2 regions of the Kosakonia sp. N21 genome follow, and region 2 is predicted to be linked to the other one. Evidence: predicted binding sites of a transcription regulator. Region 2 holds the regulator's gene; the other holds the start of a gene.
What was found. The regulator PurR, encoded in region 2, represses purine synthesis genes. The targets are predictions, from matches to a motif close to CANGCAAACGTTTGCNTG.
Positions count from the first base shown of each region.

Region 1 (3,416 bases), on a different contig from region 2:
CTCAAGCAGACGTTCAGTAATCTCAATAATTTCGTGGATATGATGCGTCGCACGGGGTTCGTTGTCCGGACGCAAAATATTCAGCGCGTCAAAATCCTTATGCATCTCGACAATCATGCGATCGACCAACGCCACAAAGCTTTCGCCGTTTTCATTAGCGCGCTTAATGATTTTGTCATCAATGTCGGTGATATTGCGCACGTACTTCAGCTGATAGCCGAGAAAACGCAAATAGCGGGCGACCACGTCAAACGCAACAAACGTACGGCCATGGCCGATATGACAGAGATCGTAAACAGTAATACCACACACGTACATGCCGACTTCCCCGGCATGAATAGGTTTGAATTCCTCTTTTTGGCGCGTCAGTGTATTAAAGATTTTTAACATCGAAGATTCCATGTAGACGTGTGTGGAGCGAAAGCTGCATATATTACCCGTAATTCAAACCCGAAGCAGCACACTTTGCAAGGTGATCCAACCTGCCGGTTATGCTATAACAAGCGACTATCTCTGGCCCATTGCCGGGTCTACGCACCACACTATCAGAACAGGATGCAATAATGGTTACTTTCCACACTAATCACGGCGACATCGTAATCAAAACGTTTGATGACAAAGCGCCTGAAACAGTTAAAAACTTCCTGGACTACTGCCGTGAAGGTTTCTACAACAACACCATTTTCCACCGTGTTATTAATGGCTTTATGATCCAGGGCGGCGGTTTTGAACCGGGCATGAATCAGAAAGCGACAAAAGACACCATTAAAAACGAAGCCAACAACGGCCTGAAAAACACCCGCGGTACGCTGGCAATGGCGCGTACTCAGGCGCCGCACTCCGCCACCGCGCAGTTCTTCATCAACGTGGTCGACAACGACTTCCTGAACTTCAGCGGCGAAAGCCTGCAGGGTTGGGGCTACTGCGTGTTTGCCGAAGTGGTTGAAGGCATGGACGTTGTGGACAAAATCAAAGCGGTCGCCACCGGTCGCAGCGGTATGCACCAGGACGTACCGAAAGAAGACGTGCTTGTTGAAAGCGTGACCGTTAGCGAGTAATTCGTGGCGACACTCTTTATCGCAGATTTACACCTGCAAACAGAAGAACCGGCGATCACCGCCGGTTTTCTGCGTTTTCTGGCGGGAGAAGCGCGAAAGGCGGATGCGCTCTATATCCTGGGCGATCTGTTTGAGGCCTGGATTGGTGACGACGACCCCACCCCGCTGCACCAGCAAATCGCGCAAGCGATTAAATCCCTCGTCGACAGCGGCGTACCCTGCTACTTCATCCACGGCAACCGTGATTTTTTGCTCGGTAAACGTTTTGCCCGCGCCAGCGGCATGCAACTCCTGCCGCAAGAACAGGTGCTGACGCTGTATGGCCGTAACGTGTTGATTATGCATGGCGATACGTTATGCACCGACGATGCCGGCTATCAGGCATTTCGCGCCAAAGTCCACCAGCCCTGGTTACAGGCGCTGTTTCTCGCCCTGCCGCTCTTTATCCGCCGCCGTATTGCCCGGAAAATGCGGGCTAACAGCCGCGCCGCCAACAGCAACAAATCGCTGGAGATCATGGATGTCAATGCACAAGCGGTCGTCGGGACGATGGAAAAACACCGCGTACAATGGCTGATCCATGGTCATACTCATCGTCCGTACATTCATACCCTGACGGCAAATAACGCGCCGGCTTTTCGCGCGGTATTAGGGGCCTGGCACAGCGAAGGGTCAATGGTGCGGGTGAGCGAGAGTGACGTGGAATTGATCCCTTTCCCTTTCTGATTTTGGCTGCGTAGTACGGCGAGAGATCCGCGAAACATCGCCACGCAACCGTTTTCCTTGACCGTTTTACATGCTATTCTCTGTGCCCTCTTATGTAGTCTGAAGCACACCCACAGGAGTTTTGAGACGCATGTCTTCAAGCAACCAACCGGCGCGCATCGCCATTGTTATGGGCTCGAAAAGCGACTGGGCAACCATGCAGTTCGCCGCAGAAATCCTCGATACCCTGAACGTCCCGCACCATGTTGAAATCGTCTCTGCACACCGCACCCCGGATAAACTGTTCAGCTTCGCCGAAAACGCGGAAAACAACGGTTATCAGGTGATCATTGCCGGCGCTGGCGGCGCAGCGCATCTGCCGGGAATGATCGCGGCAAAAACGCTGGTTCCCGTGCTGGGTGTGCCGGTACAAAGCGCGGCGTTAAGCGGCGTGGACAGTCTCTACTCCATAGTACAAATGCCACGCGGTATTCCGGTGGGCACACTGGCGATTGGTAAAGCAGGCGCAGCCAATGCAGCTCTGCTGGCGGCGCAGATTCTGGCGCAGCACGACGCCGCGCTGCATCAGCGTCTGGCGGACTGGCGTAAAGCGCAGACCGATGAGGTGCTGGATAACCCGGACCCGCGAGGTGCGGCATGAAACAGGTCTGCGTATTAGGCAATGGTCAACTCGGGCGCATGTTACGCCAGGCGGGAGAGCCGCTCAGCATTGCGGTCTGGCCCGTCGGGCTGGATGCCGATCCGCAAGCGGTGCCGTTTCAGCACAGTGTGATTACGGCGGAAATCGAGCGCTGGCCGGAAACGGCCCTGACCCGCGAACTGGAACGTCACCCGGCGTTCGTCAACCGTGATGTATTTCCGGTGATTGCCGACCGCCTCACGCAAAAACAACTCTTCGATAAACTCTCGCTGGCGACAGCGCCATGGCAGTTACTGGCAGAAAAAAGCGAATGGCCTGCGGTTTTTGCCCGCCTTGGTGAGCTGGCGATTGTAAAACGCCGCGTGGGCGGTTACGACGGTCGCGGGCAGTGGCGCTTACGTGCGGAAGAGATCGACCGGTTGCCGGATGAGTGCTATGGCGAGTGCATCGTCGAGCAGGGCATTCATTTCCTCGGGGAAGTGTCGCTGGTTGGCGCGCGCGCCCATGATGGCAGCACCGTGTTTTACCCGCTGACGCATAACCTGCACCAGGATGGGATCCTGCGCGCAAGCGTAGCGTTCCCGCAGCCCAACGCAGCGCAGCAAAAACAGGCAGAAGCCATGCTGTCGGCGATTATGCATGAACTGAACTACGTTGGCGTGATGGCGATGGAGTGCTTCGTCACCCCGTCAGGTTTATTGATTAATGAGCTGGCGCCGCGTGTGCATAACAGCGGGCACTGGACGCAAAACGGCGCATCAATCAGCCAGTTTGAGCTGCATCTGCGCGCCGTGGTGGATTTACCGCTGCCGCCGCCGGTGGTGAACAGCCCTTCGGTGATGATCAACCTGATTGGTAGCGATCTGAACTACGACTGGCTGAAACTGCCGCTGGTGCATTTGCACTGGTACGACAAAGAGGTGCGACCGGGGCGCAAAGTGGGCCATCTGAATCTGAACGATACCGATACCGCCCGCCTGAGCGCGACGCTG
Region 1 covers NZ_JBOBHR010000002.1:403,734-407,149, forward strand. Annotated here, with positions in the region: gene cysS (cysteine--tRNA ligase) at 1-390, opposite strand, end outside; gene ppiB (peptidylprolyl isomerase B) at 564-1,058, shown strand; gene lpxH (UDP-2,3-diacylglucosamine diphosphatase) at 1,062-1,784, shown strand; gene purE (5-(carboxyamino)imidazole ribonucleotide mutase) at 1,915-2,424, shown strand; gene purK (5-(carboxyamino)imidazole ribonucleotide synthase) at 2,421-3,416, shown strand, end outside.
Region 1: the regulator PurR is predicted to act here: its motif matches at 1,826-1,843, upstream of purE (5-(carboxyamino)imidazole ribonucleotide mutase).

Region 2 (3,416 bases):
AAAGCCCAGCACGCTTAATCCCGCGAGCCAGACTAAAAATCCTTTGCCAGGTTGCATTGTGGTATCTCTTCTTTGTGCAGGTTATCAGGGTTGTCGAGTGTAAGGAGTGCATTCCTCCTTGTGAAACGCTAATATTTGCGCAGTGGTTTCAAATTTTTTGCAGGCAGATTATGTGGTCAGAATATTCGCTGGAAGTGGTAGATGCTGTCGCACGTAACGGCAGTTTTAGCGGTGCAGCTCAGGAGTTGCACCGTGTTCCTTCTGCCGTCAGCTATACCGTAAGGCAACTGGAAGAGTGGCTGGCGGTTCCGCTGTTTGAACGACGTCACCGCGATGTGGAGTTAACTCCCGCTGGCGTCTGGTTTTTGAAAGAAGGACGTTCTGTTATCAAAAAAATGCAGGTCACCCGCCAACAGTGCCAGCAGATTGCCAATGGCTGGCGCGGGCAACTGGCGATTGCGGTGGACAACATTGTCAGGCCCGAACGCACGCGGCAGTTGATCGTCGATTTTTATCGTCACTTTAGCGATGTGGAGCTACAGGTTTACCAGGAAGTGTTTAACGGCGTCTGGGATGCGCTGGCCGACGGGCGTGTTGAACTGGCTATTGGCGCAACGCAAGCCATTCCTGTCGGCGGGCGCTATGCTTTTCGCGATATGGGTATGCTGAGCTGGAAATGTGTGGTTTCTCGCCGACACCCGCTGGCGGCGCTACCTGGCCCGTTAAGCGATGAGACGTTACGTAACTGGCCTTCGCTGATACAGGAAGATACGTCGCGCTCGTTACCGAAGCGTATTACCTGGCTACTGGATAATCAGAAACGGGTGATGGTGCCGGACTGGAAATCATCCGAAGCCTGTCTGTCAGCAGGGTTATGCGTGGGAATGGTCCCGGCGCATTTTGCCAGACCCTGGCTCGATCGTGGGGAGTGGGTGGCGCTGGAACTGGAAAATCCCTTCCCGGATGCCGCTTGTTGCCTGACGTGGCAGCAGAACGAGGCATCACCTGCACTGAACTGGCTTCTTGAGTACCTGGGGGACAGTGAAACGCTGAATCGGGAATGGCTGCGGGAGCCGGAATAAGGGCTCCCGCAAAAGGGGATTAACGGCGGTAATCGCGGAACGGACCATCGGCGACCGAGCGGCGCTCGATCAGGCGCGGATGCACTTCGATGGATTGCGACTCTTCGCGCTTATTCACAATACGGTCAAGCAGCATGGTAAATGCGGTTTCACCCAGCGAATCTTTCGGCTGGTGTATTGTGGTCAGTGATGGCGTGAAGAAGCGGGAGTTACGCACGTTGTCATAACCGATCACCGAAATATCCTGCGGGACGCGCAATCCCATTTCGTCCGCAGCGCACAGCGCACCCATGGCCATAATATCGCCGCCGCAGAAGACGGCCGTCGGGCGATGCGTCTGCGCAAGGATCTGCTGCATGGCGCGATAACCGGATTCGGGTTCAAAGTCGCCCTGAACGATCCAGTTTTCCGGTACGGAAATGGTGGCTTCTTCCATTGCTTTCATAAAACCGGCAAGACGACCCGCACCGGTGTTGCGCTCAAGCGGACCCGGGATCACACCGATATCGCGGTGACCGCGTTCGATCAGATAACGCCCGGCCATATAACCGCCTTCAAAGGCGTTATCAATCACCGTATCGGTAAAGTCGGCTTTGGCTTCGCCCCAGTCCATAACGACCATCGGGATATGGCGATACTCTTCCAGCATGCTCAGTAAGGATTCCGGATACTCGGAACACATGACCAGCAGGCCATCTACGCGCTTTTGCGCCATCATCGACAAATAAGCGCGCTGTTTTTCCAGGTTATTCCAGGCATTACCGAGGATCAGGGTATAGCCTTTCTGGAAGCATTTCTTCTCAACAGCCTCAATGATTTCGGCAAAATAGGCTGCTTCGCTGCTGGTGGCCAGCAGGCCAATCGATTTGGTGTGATTCACCTTCAGGCTGCGCGCCACGGCGCTCGGTGAATAATGCAGCTCTTTGATCGCCGCCCACACGGCATTGCGCGTCTCTTCGGCGACAAAACGTGTCTTGTTAATTACATGTGATACGGTTGTGGTGGAAACGTTTGCTCGCTTCGCTACGTCTTTGATCGTTGCCATCAGATGTCACTCCAGACCATATCTCAAGCTCCTGATAATACATAAGGTAAACGTTTGCCTTCAATCACCCTGTACCCATGATCGGGGGTGCGGTACGCCGGGAAAAAGACACTGGACGTCAGGAGGGGAGTCAATGGCCGGTACGCTAATAAATTTAGCGTCGAATTTTGTCTGATCTTGAGCAAAAGGGGAAGTGATAAAACGTCTGACGTGCTAATTCCTGCAAGATTTTTACGTTTATTTGTGCAAAAATGCGCTATCTCACTTTTTGTGTGGAAATTAAAACGGAGAAAATTGATGAGCACCGACCTGAAGTATTCACTGTTCACTACCGTCATCGTGCTGAGCCTGATCGTTTTCGGCGCCCTGACCGCTGCACTGCATTGATCCCGCGCGAGGGGGAACCGGTTTCTCCCTCCGTTTTCGTTTCCCCGCATTGTTATCAATTCTGCAATACTCTTTTGTCATTCCGCTAACGGCAGTTTTTTGTGATTGATGTCATACTTTTGACTTCTGCGACAGTGTCCCGAAGCGACACGGCTTTTCCGGAGTCAGTTTATGAAAATGAATTTCCCTTTGCTCGCCCTGGCGATTGGCGCCTTTGGCATCGGTACGACCGAGTTCTCCCCAATGGGATTACTGCCGGTGATTGCCCGCGGCGTTGACGTTTCTATCCCGGCGGCGGGGATGCTGATTAGCGCCTACGCTGTCGGCGTAATGGTCGGTGCACCGTTAATGACGTTGCTGCTTTCTCATCGTGGCAGACGCAACGCGCTGATTTTTTTGATGGCGATTTTTACGCTGGGTAACGTGTTGTCGGCGATTGCGCCGAATTACGCCACCCTGATGCTGGCGCGTATCGTAACCAGTCTCAATCACGGCGCATTCTTTGGCCTGGGATCGGTGGTTGCTGCAAGCGTTGTCGCCAAAGAAAAGCAAGCCAGCGCCGTCGCCACCATGTTTATGGGGCTAACCATCGCCAATATCGGCGGTGTGCCGGCTGCGACCTGGCTGGGTGAAACCATTGGCTGGCGCATGTCGTTTATGGCTACCGCAGCGCTGGGTATTGTGGCGATGTTGAGTCTGTTCTTCTCGCTGCCGAAAGGCGGCGCCGGGGAACGCCCGGAGGTGCGTAAAGAGCTGGCGGTGCTGATGCGCCCGCAGGTTTTGTCCGCGCTGCTGACCACGGTGCTGGGGGCAGGGGCGATGTTCACGCTCTATACCTATATTTCACCGGTTCTGCGAACCATTACCGATGCGACACCCGTCTTTATTACGGCAATGCTGGT
Region 2 covers NZ_JBOBHR010000005.1:220,601-224,016, reverse strand. Annotated here, with positions in the region: gene punC (purine nucleoside transporter PunC) at 1-57, opposite strand, end outside; partial or broken gene punR (DNA-binding transcriptional activator PunR) at 171-1,105, shown strand; gene purR (HTH-type transcriptional repressor PurR) at 1,102-2,127, opposite strand; gene cydH (cytochrome bd-I oxidase subunit CydH) at 2,425-2,514, shown strand; gene ACQ3G7_RS14135 (MFS transporter) at 2,686-3,416, shown strand, end outside.